One region of the Bradyrhizobium sp. 170 genome, then DNA from elsewhere that is predicted to be linked to it. Evidence: riboswitches for the same ligand, from Rfam matches in the RefSeq annotation. Region 1 holds a riboswitch; each other region holds the start of a gene.
What was found. A riboswitch is a leader RNA that binds a small molecule or an ion and turns the genes downstream of it on or off. The one in region 1 is predicted to bind cobalamin.
Positions count from the first base shown of each region.

Region 2: it holds a riboswitch for cobalamin, as region 1 does, so the genes downstream of both, IVB05_RS04940 (ribonucleoside-diphosphate reductase subunit alpha) here and metE (5-methyltetrahydropteroyltriglutamate--homocysteine S-methyltransferase) in region 1, are expected to answer to the same signal.
Region 3: it holds a riboswitch for cobalamin, as region 1 does, so the genes downstream of both, IVB05_RS02245 (TonB-dependent receptor) here and metE (5-methyltetrahydropteroyltriglutamate--homocysteine S-methyltransferase) in region 1, are expected to answer to the same signal.

Region 1 covers NZ_CP064703.1:1,591,046-1,595,302, forward strand. Annotated here, with positions in the region: gene IVB05_RS07665 (4Fe-4S binding protein) at 168-371, shown strand; gene IVB05_RS07670 (hypothetical protein) at 1,152-1,367, shown strand; cobalamin riboswitch at 1,457-1,657, shown strand; partial or broken gene metE (5-methyltetrahydropteroyltriglutamate--homocysteine S-methyltransferase) at 1,757-4,072, shown strand.
Region 2 covers NZ_CP064703.1:1,038,274-1,042,530, forward strand. Annotated here, with positions in the region: gene IVB05_RS04925 (MmgE/PrpD family protein) at 1-247, opposite strand, end outside; gene IVB05_RS04930 (acyl-CoA thioesterase) at 244-675, opposite strand; gene IVB05_RS04935 (short-chain fatty acyl-CoA regulator family protein) at 811-2,232, shown strand; cobalamin riboswitch at 2,369-2,585, shown strand; gene IVB05_RS04940 (ribonucleoside-diphosphate reductase subunit alpha) at 2,700-4,257, shown strand, end outside.
Region 3 covers NZ_CP064703.1:489,384-493,640, reverse strand. Annotated here, with positions in the region: gene IVB05_RS02260 (ABC transporter substrate-binding protein) at 1-4, opposite strand, end outside; gene IVB05_RS02255 (ABC transporter ATP-binding protein) at 4-786, opposite strand; gene IVB05_RS02250 (iron ABC transporter permease) at 783-1,826, opposite strand; cobalamin riboswitch at 1,973-2,172, shown strand; gene IVB05_RS02245 (TonB-dependent receptor) at 2,285-4,257, shown strand, end outside.

The DNA of each region.
Region 1 (4,257 bases):
GGCTCCGCGCTGCCGTGCCAGACAAACCGACGGAAGCTCGCAGCGCGACTGGCTCTCGGAGTAGGGCCCGAGGGCTCGCAAATTGCCCATCATTGAGCGCGTCTGTGTTTGGCACGGCATTTGAAAGGGATCGCCAATGGCATCGCTCGCCTAAGGAGTCGGAAGGCATGGCTTACAAGATCGTCGCTTCGCAATGCACCGTTTGTGGGGCATGCGAGTTCGAGTGTCCCAACGCGGCGATCAGCCTCAAGCGTGACATTTACGTTATCGATGCCAAAAAGTGTACGGAGTGCGCGGGCCATTGCGACACGCCGCAATGCGCGGTCGTCTGTCCGGTGCCTGACACCTGTATCCCGTCTAAAACAGCATAAGCAGCCCGCGTCCAGAAGGCTTCACCGCTCGATTTCGCGAACGAAGTAGTAGATGTCGAGCTTGAGGAGGCCGCCGACCGCATGGGGCGCATCGAGGTCGATCAACATCGTTATGACTTAAGGCGCTGATCTTCTCCGAGAAGCCCTCGAAGGGCTCTGTCAGAGGACACCGTCAAATTTGTCTCGAATAAGGACGAGGCCGCCTCGATGCTCCAGTCGCCGCGTCGAGGCTTATCGTCGCTGGCTGACGAGCCAAGGCGAGGTGGACGGGGCGTCAAATATCACAAGATCGATTTGCAGGATATCTAAAGCGACGTCACGGCCGAAGCCGAAGAGACGGTCTCCTGGCGCGACGAGATCGGTCCGGAGATCCTGAAGACGTACGAGAAGCTCGGCATCCGCTTCCGTGCACGAGTGCATGGAGCGTAAAGTCATAGCACGATCCCGCCGCCCGCCCTCTCGCCGCTTACTCCAGTTTCGCAAGTCAGCGTGCATCCTGAGGTCCGGAACTGTTCCTGCGATGTCGCGCAGGCCAAGGTCCAGGCTGCACTACTCCCCAAGCGGCGACGGAAACAACGAAGGCGCGCGCCAAAGTCGCTCAGCACGTGAGTGCCTGGCGCACCGAGGAGATCATCTTGACCAACGCCACGGAGGCGATCGAGCTCGCGGCTCGTCGCGGGGGCAGCCGAACACAGGCAGTCCGACCTGATCATCCGTTCGATCCTGGAGTAATCCAGCCTTTGCAATTCCTCAGAGCCTCATGGCACTGTGATCAAACGGATGCCGGCCGAGGATGATCGCAACTTCCTTACGGACGAGTTCGAGAAGCTGCTGACGGAAAAGTCCAGGCTTTGTCGCGATCACGCAGATGTCGAAGCGCCCGGCGCGTTCGTTCTGCTCGCGGAGCTCATCCGACTACGCGAACAGGGTGTTGAGCGGACGCATTCACAAGCGGAGCCTCCACAGATCCACGCGTTTTCACCAGGCCGGGAGTAAGACCGTTGTAGCCCACCTAGTACAGCTCGCAATCGCTTGGGCAATATCGCAGCGACACTCCAGTAGGTTGACGGATCGATCCTCGTGCGCATAATGCCAGCCGTCGTGGTCTCCGGATTTCGTTTGATCCGGAGCTAAGAGGGAAGCCGGTGCAATACCGGCGCTGCCCCCGCAACTGTAAGCGGCGAGCCGCTGTCCAACGAAGTCACTGAAGCCATGCGGCTTCGGGAAGGCCGGACAGCAGCGACGACCCGCGAGCCAGGAGACCTGCCTCGACAATATATCGTCCACGGGCGGGGTGTCCCGGTGTGCGCCAAGCAGCTATCGCTCACGCGATATTCGCTGCATGCGTCCGCCATGGCCTTTGCCCCAATCATGGCGTCTGAGCTATGTCTATTCTTTCGCTTCCCGTTGCCACACTGGGGATGTCACGCATCGGCCCACGACGCGGACTCAAATTCGCGCTCGAGAGCTACTTGGCGGGAAACTCCAGCGAAGCCGAGCTCCTCGAGGCGGGGTGTAAACTTCGTGCCGCTAATTGGGCACGGCAGAAATCCCGCGGTGCGACCGTCATTCCTTCGAATGACTTCTCGTTTTACGACCATGTGCTCGATACCAGCGTAATGGTCGGCGCCATTCCCGACGTCTACGGCTGGACCGAAGATCCTGTGTCGCTCAAGACCTACGTCACCATGGCGCGTGGCGCTCAGGACGGTGGTCACGCTCAGCATGGGCCTGGCGTAGCCGCACAGGAAATGACGAAGTGGTTCGATACCAACTACCACTACATGGTGCCGGAATTTCACCAGGATCAGATCTTTAAGTATTCCTCTCGAAAGCCGATCGAGGAATATGAGGAGGCAAAAAGCCTCGGCTACCAAACGCGCCCCGTCCTAGTTGGCCCAGTCACTTTCCTGAAGCTCGGCAAAAGCGCAGATCCCGCATTCAATCCGCTGTCGCTGCTTGACCGGCTCCTCCCAGTCTATGTCGATGTCCTCCGCGAACTAGCCTCGCGCGGTGCTGAATGGGTTCAGCTCGATGAGCCATGCCTAGTGACGGACGTCGACGAAGCGTCGCGGGCGGCTGTCCGCCGGGCCTATGCTCATTTCGCAGAGGTTGTGCCGGCCCTTAAAATCATGCTGGCCACTTATTTCGGCGCTATCGGCGACAATCTTGAAACAGCCTTGGCCTTGCCCGTTGCCGGGCTTCATGTCGATCTGGTTCGGGCACCCGACCAGTTGGACGCAATTGTCGCCACAGCCCGCAGAGATCTCGTGGTCTCGCTAGGCGTCGTTGATGGTCGCAACGTCTGGCGCTCCAATCTTGCGGCGCTGCTCGACCAACTTGCCCCTATGGTCAAAAAGCTGGGCAGGGACCGTGTTCAGATTGCTCCTTCCTGCTCGCTGCTTCATGTTCCGATCGACATTGAGCTAGAGACCGATCTCGATCCCAATCTGAAGACGTGGCTGGCGTTCTCAGTTCAGAAGATCAAGGAACTTTCGATATTGGGCAAAGCGCTGGCCGGCCATGCTGCCGAGGTGGCCGATGAACTTGCGCTTTCGGAGGACGCAGCCGTGACCCGCGAAACATCGCCCGAGATCCACAATGCGAATGTCGCCGGACGAATGGCCGTGATCGACGATAGCATGCGTCGCCGTCGCAGTGCGTTCACCCAGCGTGCCGACGTCCAGCGCGTCGCGTCGCATTGCCCATGTTTCCAACGACAACCATCGGATCCTTCCCGCAAACGGTCGACGTTCGGAATGCGCGTGCGGCTCATGCGCGGGGAGCGCTGAATGACGCGCAGTACGAGCAGCTTCTGAAAGCGGAGACAGCCCGTACCGTGCAGTGGCAGGAAGATATCGGCCTGGACGTGCTCGTACACGGTGAGTTCGAGCGCAATGACATGGTTCAATACTTTGCCGAGCAGCTGTTAGGATTCGCTTTCACCAAGCACGGCTGGGTTCAGTCTTATGGGTCGCGGTACGTTCGCCCGGCTATCCTGTTCGGAGATGTTTCCCGGCCGAAGCCGATGACCGTTGAATGGTGGCGCTATGCGCAGTCTCTGACCAAGAAACCCGTCAAGGCTATGCTGACCGGACCGGTGACGATCCTGAACTGGTCGTTTGTCCGCGACGACATCTCGCGGAGCGAGACATGCCGTCAGATCGCTCTTGCGATCCGAGATGAGGTCATCGACCTTGAGGCGGCTGGAGCGACCATGATCCAGATCGACGAGGCTGCGTTGCGGGAGGGATTGCCGCTACGCAAATCGCAGTGGAGGAACTATCTCGATTGGGCAGTGGACAGCTCCCGCGTTTGCTCCTCCGCTGTCGCCGACGGAACTCAGATCCATATCCACATGTGTTATTCCGAGTTCAACGAAATCATCGATGCGATCGCAGCAATGGATGCTGACGTCATTTCAATCGAGACGTCGCGTTCTAAGATGGAATTGCTCGAGGCCTTCAAGAGCTACAAAATATCCCAATGAGATCGGGCCCGGCGTCTATGACATTCATTCACCGCGCATTCCCGCAGCGGCGGAAATCAAGCAGCTGATTGTGTTGGCGCGGCAGCGAGTTTCCGATCGGCAGCTCTGGATCAATCCCGACTGCGGACTGAAAACTCGAAGATGGGAGGAGGTGCGTCCCGCGCTCATCAATATGGTGGCCGCCGCGCGCGAGTTGCGGGCTGAGCCATGATGGTGCGGAGCGTTTCGCCAACGCGTTTGTGAATAAGATGCACGCGCTTTGGGGGCTTACGATGTCCTTGCGAGCTCCCAAAGTTCCCAGCGCCTGGGAATGCCGGCCGGCGCCGGCGGAGGCGGTCGCATACAGCCGGCGACAAGCTCGGTTTTCGATCCGACGGCGGACAGCGTGCCGGCGAT
Region 2 (4,257 bases), 550 kb from region 1:
CGAACACGGTGGCCCCCGGCTGGAACGGATGCGCCTCGGCCTGCGCTCGCGCGCTGGCAACGGGACGCCGCGCCACCGAGGCCGCGGCAACGGCGGCGTTGTCGATGATGCGGTTGCCCAGCATCTCCACCACATCGCTCTCGACCGCGACCGGGTCGGCGGCGACCTCGGCGATCTTCCAGGCCAGTTGGCTCGCGCGCGGGAGATGATCGGCCGATTTGGACGTGCGAACGCTATGCTGTTTCAAGACGCAGCTTCCTTCTGGATTGGATCGGTCATGGTTGGTTGCGCGATCGGAACCGGACGGCCGAATTCGTTGACCGCAACCATCTCGAACGTTCCACGCACCGCGGATTTCCGCCGGCCGCTGATCAGGTCTTCGCGGATCATGTCGACGGCGACCGTCATGGAGCTGCGGCCGACGCGCACGACCTGGGCGACGAGTTCGACGAGTTCGCCGACATGGACGGGCTCATGAAATTCGATTCTGTCCGAAGTCGCCATCACCACGCTCTGGCGGGCGTGCCGCGTGGCCGTGACGAATGCCGCCTTGCCCATCAGGCTCAGCGCATGGCCGCCGAACAGCGTGCCGTAGTGATTGGCCTGCTCCGGAAACACCATCTCCACGAACCGGGTTTCGTTGGGATGGAGGTTTGGCGACGCCGCTGAATGCATTTTTCCTGCTCCGGACGACTTGTTATTTCCTCACGACTTCGCAATATCTACAAACGTGCACCGTCGAAACGGCTGATAAAGCATAGTCTTGCGAAGAAAAGCCGCTTAGTTTGCAAAGTTTGCGAAGGTGATGCGATGAAAAAGACCTTCATGGGCGTGCGGTTGAAAAGACTGCGCGAGGAGCAGCGCCTGACGCAGGCCGCACTTGCCGGCAAACTCGGGATCTCGCTCAGCTACCTCAACCAACTGGAAAACAATCAGCGGCCGCTCACCGTGCCGGTGCTGCTGGCACTCAATTCGGTATTCGGCCTTGACGTGCAGTCGTTCGCCGAGGGCGATGAGGCGCGCCTGATCTCGGACCTCCGCGAAGCGCTGGCGGATCCTTCACTGGGCGAATCGATCGCTATCGCTGAACTTCGCGAACTCGCGCAAAACATGCCCGCGGTCGGGCGCGCGCTGGTCAACCTCAACCGCAAATACCGCCATGCCGCCGAGCAATATGCGGCAATCTCCGCGCGGCTCGGCGACGACCGTCAAGCCGTGGCGGCGGTACTGCCATCCACGCCGTTCGAGGAAGTCCGCGACTTCTTCTATCTGCATCACAACTACATTGCCGAGCTCGACGATGCGGCGGAAGCGATCGCCGGCCGCGTGGAATTGCCGATCGGGCGGATGACGCCAAGCCTGGTGTCGTATCTCGAAAGCCGGCACGGCGTGACTGTCCTGATCGACGCGATCGACGAGCTGGGATCGGGAACGCAGCGCCTGTTCGATGGCCGCACGCGGACGCTGCGGCTGTCGCCGAGCCTTGATCCCGGCCAGCAGGCGTTTCAGCTCGCGACGCAGATCGCCATTCTGGAACTGGACGAGGCGATATGTTCGATCGTCGACAAGGCAAAGTTCACCAGCGACGAATCACGCGGCCTCGCCCGCATTGGCCTTGCAAACTATTTCGCCGGCGCGCTGATCCTGCCTTACGCCGTTTTCCTCAACGAGGCGGAGCGGTGCCGTTACGACATCGAGTTGCTCAGTCACCAGTTCGGGGTGGGCTTTGAAACGATCTGTCACCGGCTGAGCACCCTGCAGCGCCACAATGCGCGGGGCGTGCCGTTCTTCTTCATCCGGGTCGATCGCGCCGGAAACATATCGAAGCGCCAATCGGCGACCGATTTCCATTTTTCGCGGGTCGGCGGGACCTGTCCGCTGTGGAACGTTTATGAGGCCTTCGCCAACCCGGGGCGTATCCTGACGCAGTTGGCGCGGATGCCCGATGAGCGAACCTACCTCTGGGTTGCCCGGACGGTGTCGCACGGCCGAGGGGGCTACGGCGCGCCCGCCAAGACGTTTGCGGTCGCCCTCGGATGCGATGTTCGCCATGCGGAGCGAATCGTCTATTCGCAGGGCCTCAAGATCGATCCGTCACTGGCGACGCCGATCGGCATGGGCTGCAAGGTGTGCGAACGGCCGGACTGTCCGCAGCGCGCATTTCCGCCGGTCGGCCGGGCCTTGCGAATCGACGAAACGCGGTCCCGCTTCGCGCCCTATGCGACGTCATGAGCTGAACGCGGCTGGAATAGCGGGGAAAACGTTTTTCAAGCGGAGAAAGAATCAGCTTCCCGTGCTTTTCATCCCCCTGCGGAAATTTTTTGATCGTCGATCTCCAGCGCCCCATTGACACTCCGGCCCGAATAATACCAGATATAGCCGTCACGGCCCGCCCTATCGCAAGATTTGGTGGCTAAGAGGGAAGTCGGTGTATCGCGTGTTTTGCGAGAATCCGACGCTGCCCCCGCAACTGTAAGCAGTGAGTTGTTCCCGATTTCACGTCACTGATGCGGCCACGCATTGGGAAGACCGGGTACGACGCCGACCTGCGAGCCAGGAGACCTGCCGCGACACCGAAAAACGTCCACGGGCGGGGTGTCCGGCGGTCGCTCGCAGAATCATGCCGGTGCTTTGCGCCGGGCATCCAATGCAGCGTCGCTCCAAGACATCCAGCCCCAACAACACTACGGGGTCTGCCGATGTCGCAATCTTCTCAACTCGTTTCTCCCGAAGCCAAAGCCGCTCCCTTTCTCGCGTTGCGAACCGAATCGTCAGCTTCGCAGGACAGCGCGCCGCCGATGCAGGTGATCCGCCGCAACGGCACGGTTTCGAAATTCGACGCCAGCAAGATTTCGGTCGCGATGACCAAGGCGTTCCTCGCGGTCGAGGGGCATGGCGCGGCCGCCTCCCGCCGCGTGCATGAAATCGTCGAGCAACTGACCTCGGAAGTCGTCGGCGCGCTGTCGCGCCGGATGAGCGAGGGCCGCACCTTTCATATCGAGGACGTGCAGGACCAGGTCGAGCTGGCCTTGATGCGCAGCGAGCACCACAAGGTCGCGCGCGCCTATGTGCTGTATCGCGAGGAGCGAACTAGACAACGCGCCGGACAGGAAGCCGCCAATGCCGCTCAGCCGTCGGGCGAGCCTGCGCTGCGCGTCACGCTGGCGAGCGGCCTGCAGGTCCCGCTCGATATCGCGCGCCTGACGCTGATCATCGAAGAGGCCTGCGCCGGTCTCGACGGCGTTAGCGCCGCAGCCGTGCTCACTGAGACGCAGCGCAATCTCTACGACGGCATCGGCGAGGGCGAACTGGCGCTGGCGTCGGTGATGGCGGCGCGCACGCTGGTAGAGCAGGAGCCGGACTACGCCTATGTCAGCGCGCGGCTATTGCTCGACAAGCTGCGCACCGAGGTTCTGTCGTTCGTGCTTGATGCGCCGACCAGCGCGTCGCAGGCCGACATGGCGGTACGCTACGGCGAATACTTTCCCGCCTACATCAAGACCGGCATCAAGGCCGAACTGCTCGATCCCGATTTGGCGCGGTTCGACCTGAAAAAGCTCGCCGCGGCGCTGAAGCCGGAACGCGACCTGGCGTTTCAGTTTTTGGGGCTGCAGACGCTCTACGACCGCTATTTCCTGCATGAGCGCGGCAACCGCATCGAACTGCCGCAGGCGTTCTTCATGCGCGTCGCCATGGGTCTCGCGCTGCGCGAGATCGACCGCGAGGGGCGCGCCATCGAGTTCTACGATCTGCTGTCGTCGTTCGACTTCATGGCTTCGACGCCCACTTTGTTCAATTCGGGAACGCTGCGGCCGCAATTGTCGTCGTGCTTCCTCACCACCGTTGCCGACGACCTTGATAGCATCTTCAAATCGGTCAAGGACAACGCGCTGTTGGCAAAGTATTCCGGCGGACTCGGCAACGACTGGACCCGCGTGCGCGGGCTCGGCGCCCACATCAAGGGTACCAATGGCGAGAGCCAGGGCGTGGTGCCGTTTCTCAAAGTGGCGAACGACACTGCGATCGCGGTCAACCAGGGCGGAAAGCGTAAGGGTGCGGTCTGCGCCTATCTCGAAACCTGGCATATCGACATCGAGGAATTTTTGGACCTGCGCAAGAACACCGGCGACGACCGCCGCCGCACCCATGACATGAACACCGCGAACTGGGTGCCCGACCTGTTCATGCAGCGCGTCGAGGCCGACGGCGAATGGACGCTGTTCTCGCCAGATGAGACGCCCGACCTGCACGATCTCT
Region 3 (4,257 bases), 1.1 Mb from region 1:
GCATCAAATATCCGCCCAGGGCACGATCACGGCCTCGCGCTGGAATTCCGCGCGATAGGCCGAGATCCTGAACACGTCAGCCATCACCTGCTCGGACAGCGCCGCCGCCGGCCCGCCCTGCGACACCAGGCGGCCTTCACGCAGCACCAGCACATGGTCGGCAAACCGCGCCGCCAATCCCAGATCATGCGTCACGACAATGACGAGCACGCCCTTGTCGGCGGTCGCGCGCAAATTCTTCATGACGTCGATCTGATGCCGCGGGTCAAGCGAGGCAGTCGGCTCGTCGGCCAGGATGACCGGTGCCTCCACCGCCAGCGCGCGGGCCAGCGCGACGCGGCTGCGCTCGCCGCCGGACAATTCGGTGACGCGGCGATCGCTGAACTCGATCACGTCGACCGCCTGCATCGCCCGCAGCACCGCCTCCGCATCCCTTGGCGACAGCCGCGCCGGATCGGTGGCGCCATGTGGATAGCGGCCGAGTGCCACGATATCCCGCGCCGGCAGCGGCCAGTGCACGACATGCCCCTGCGGCAGATAGCCGAAGCGTTTTGCGCGCTCGCGCAGCGGCAGCGAAGCCAATGCGACGCCGCCGATCTCGATCTCGCCTTCGGACGGGATCAATCCCGCCAGCGCCCGTAGCAGCGTGGTCTTGCCGGCGCCGTTCGGCCCGACCAGCGCCACCAGATGGCCCGGCGACAGCGACAGCGAAACATCTTTCAGCACGACGCGGCCAGCGAGCCGCACGCCGAGCCCCTTTGCGGTCAGCAGTGCCGTTTCGCTCATGCGACGCCTCCGCCGAGCGCGCGGCGTTCGCGCATGATCAAATAGAGGAAGAACGGCACGCCGATGATCGAGGTCAGCACGCCGACCTTGATATCGGAGGTCGAAGGGATGATGCGCACCGCGATGTCGGCCGCGAGCAGCAGCGCGGAGCCTGCGAGCGCGCTCGGCACCAAAAGTCGCCCCGGGTCGTAGCCGATCAACGGCCGCATCAGATGTGGTGCAACGAGCCCGATGAAACCGATGGTGCCGGTGACGGCGACCGCGCCGCCGACGCCGAGTGCGACGCCCGAAATCACGAACAGCCGCAAACGCCCGACATCGACGCCGAGGCTTTGCGCGGTTTCCTCGCCCAGGCTCAGCGCGCGAAACGCATGGCGCTGGCTGAACAGCATGATCGCACCGGCAATGATGAACGGCAGCGCGAGCGTAACGTGCTGAAAGCTGCGGTCCTCCAGCGACCCCAGCAGCCAGAACGCGATCTCCAGCACCACGAAAGGGTTGCTGGAGAGGTTCATTACCAGCGCGGTGGCGGCACCCGCAAAGCTCGAAATCGCCAAGCCGGAGAGAATGAGGATCAAAAGCCCCGCATTGCGGCCGGCGATCGAGAGCAGCACGAACACCGAAACGAACGCCGCACAGATCGCCGCGACCGGCAATGCGTAGGATCGCACGTCGGCCAGCCCCAGCGCGATCACCAGCACGGCGCCGAACGCTGCCGATTGCGGGGCGCCGAACAGCGAGGGCGACGCCAGCGGATTGCGCAACAGGCCCTGCAGCGACGCACCTGACAGCCCGAGAATGGCGCCGATCGCCAGCGCCAGCAGCGTCCGCGGCAGGCGGATTTCGCGCACGATCACCTGCGACACGTCGCTGCCGCCGCCGAACAGCGCTTCCGCCACCGCAAGCGGCGACAGCCGCACCGGCCCAATGCCGAGCGAGATCAGCACCAGCAGCACAACGAGAACGGCAAGCGCCGCGGTCGCGCCGATCCGCCGGCGCGCGGCATCCTCGTTGGTCACGGTTACAGCCTCAACACTCATCGATCGTCCTAAAGCAGTTTTACCCGCCCCGGTACAGGAGCTCAGGCAAGGAGCGGGCAGCAGTGCTCATGCGGCAAAAATAGCGCACTCGTCCAGTTGACATCGCGAGCGCGCCCAAGGCGGATTGACTCGAACTTTGACAAACTTCTACCATAGTTCCTGACGGTTCCCGTTTTGGGGATCAAAAGGGAATGCGGTGCGGGGAAACTCCCCAATTCCGCGGCTGCCCCCGCAACTGTAAGCGGCGAATCCTTCGTCATAGGCCACTGGGAATCTCGGTCCTGGGAAGGCGACGAAGGGTGACGACCCGCGAGCCAGGAGACCTGCCGTCAGCCGTGGTCACACGCGAAGATGTCGGTCGGGGAGTACAGGCATTAGCTTCACCTAAGCTGCTCAAAGCACATGGTGAGACTTGGTTCGCTGTGACGTGCCACTGACGTCATACCGAGGCCTGAACCATGTCTTCCATCATCGCCACGCGGCAGCGCCGCTACTGGCTTGCCTCCAGTTTCCTGATACCTGTCGCGTCGCTCGGCATTTCCGGCGCGCAGGCACAGCAGACGCCATCCGAGCAATTGCCGCCGATCGAGATCACCTCGCCCACCGACCCGAACCGGACCCGCGCCAAGCCGACCTACGATGAGCCATCAACCTCGCGACGCGTCGTACCGGCGGCTGCGCCGTCGACCGGCACGCGGCCCGCGGCAGGGGCCAGCTCGAACGTCGCATCGCAAAGCGTTTCGCAAGGCGCGGGCGGCAGCGGCGGCCGTCAGTTCTCCGGCATCGTCGGCACGGCGTCGACCGTTATTACTGCCGAAGAGATCGCGCATTCGCCGGCCCAAACGTTGCAGGAAATCATCGCGCAAACGCCTGGCGTGCAGCTGACCAGCCTCTATGGCGGCGTCAACGGCGCCAAGACGTCGGTCGACCTCCGCGGCTTCGGCGCTTTCGCCACCTCAAATACCCTGGTGCTCATCAACGGCCGAAGGCTCAACGACATCGACATGGCCGGCGTCGATCTCTCGACCATTCCGCGCGATTCGATCGAGCGTATCGAAATCACGCGCGGCAACAGCGGCGCGGTGCTCTACGGCGACAATGCCGTCGGCGGTGTCATCAATATCGTCCTGAAGAACGGCGTCAGCGGCCCGCCGGTCGCCATGCGCGCGGAGGCCGGTGTCGGCTCCTTCAACCAGCGTATGGCCTCGGTCTCGACGGCGCTGAATTCGGGACCATGGTCGACGTCATTCTACGGCAACGCCATCAAGTCTGACGGTTACAGGGTCAACAACGCGCTCGATCAGCGCAATGGGGTCGGCAATCTCAATTACACCACACCAGACCTCAAGGCCTTCCTTACGGTGACCGGCGACGACCAGAAGCTCGGTTTTCCGGGCGGACGCACCGTCGATCCCTCGATCGGGCTAAATCAACTCGTCACCGATCGCAGGGGCACAAATACGCCGTTCGATTACGGCAACCAGCAGGGCGCCAGCGCGACCGCCGGATTCACCAAGACCCTGTGGGACGGCGCTGAACTGATCGTCGATGGCGGCGTCAGAGATAAGAAAACGCAAAGCGGATTCTTCGGCGCGATACCGTTTGCGTCGCCATTTCCGAGCTTCTCCTCCACCTATAACGACGCATCATTGCAGACCTGGTCGATCACGCCACGATTGAGCATCAAGAACTCGATCCTCGGGGTGCCCTCACAGATCCTGACCGGTATCGATTATTACGATGCGACGTTCCGCCAGGACCGCGGGGCGTTCAAGGGCCTTGCGCCGACCCACATCTACGACCTGTCGCAGCAGACGCTGGCCGGCTACTGGCAGCACACGGTAGGCCTGTTGCCGACGACCGATTTCTCCTATGGCGCCAGGATTCAAAACACCAGCCTGAGCGCCCGGGATCGGTTCGACGCCAACGCGCCCGGTTGCGCCATGTTCTTTAATTGCAGCGATCAAGCCTCCCCGCTGGACAGCAACGAGACCCAGTACGCCTTGCACGTCGGGCTCGAGCACCGGCTCAACAACACATTCTCGGTGTTTGGCCGCGCCGCGCGCGCGTTCCGTACTCCGACCGTCGATGAACGCGTCTCCAGCGGCCCCTTCTTCGTTCCAGGGACCTTTCAGCTGAAAACCCAGACCTCGCACGACATCGAAGGCGGCTTCCGCGTCAAGGCCGGCGCGTTCCAGATGCAATCGAGCATCTACGGTATGGACCTCGAGAACGAGATCCATTTCATCCCAGCGCTGTTCTTCAACGTGAACCTCGGTCCAACCCGCCGCTACGGCTCCGAGACCAGCGCGTCGCTGCGTGTCAGCGACAACCTGTCGCTGCGGGCGGGCGCGGCCTACACGCGTGCTGTCTTCCGCGAAGGGCCGTTCGCCGGCAACGACGTGCCACTGGTTTCCCGCTACACAGCCAT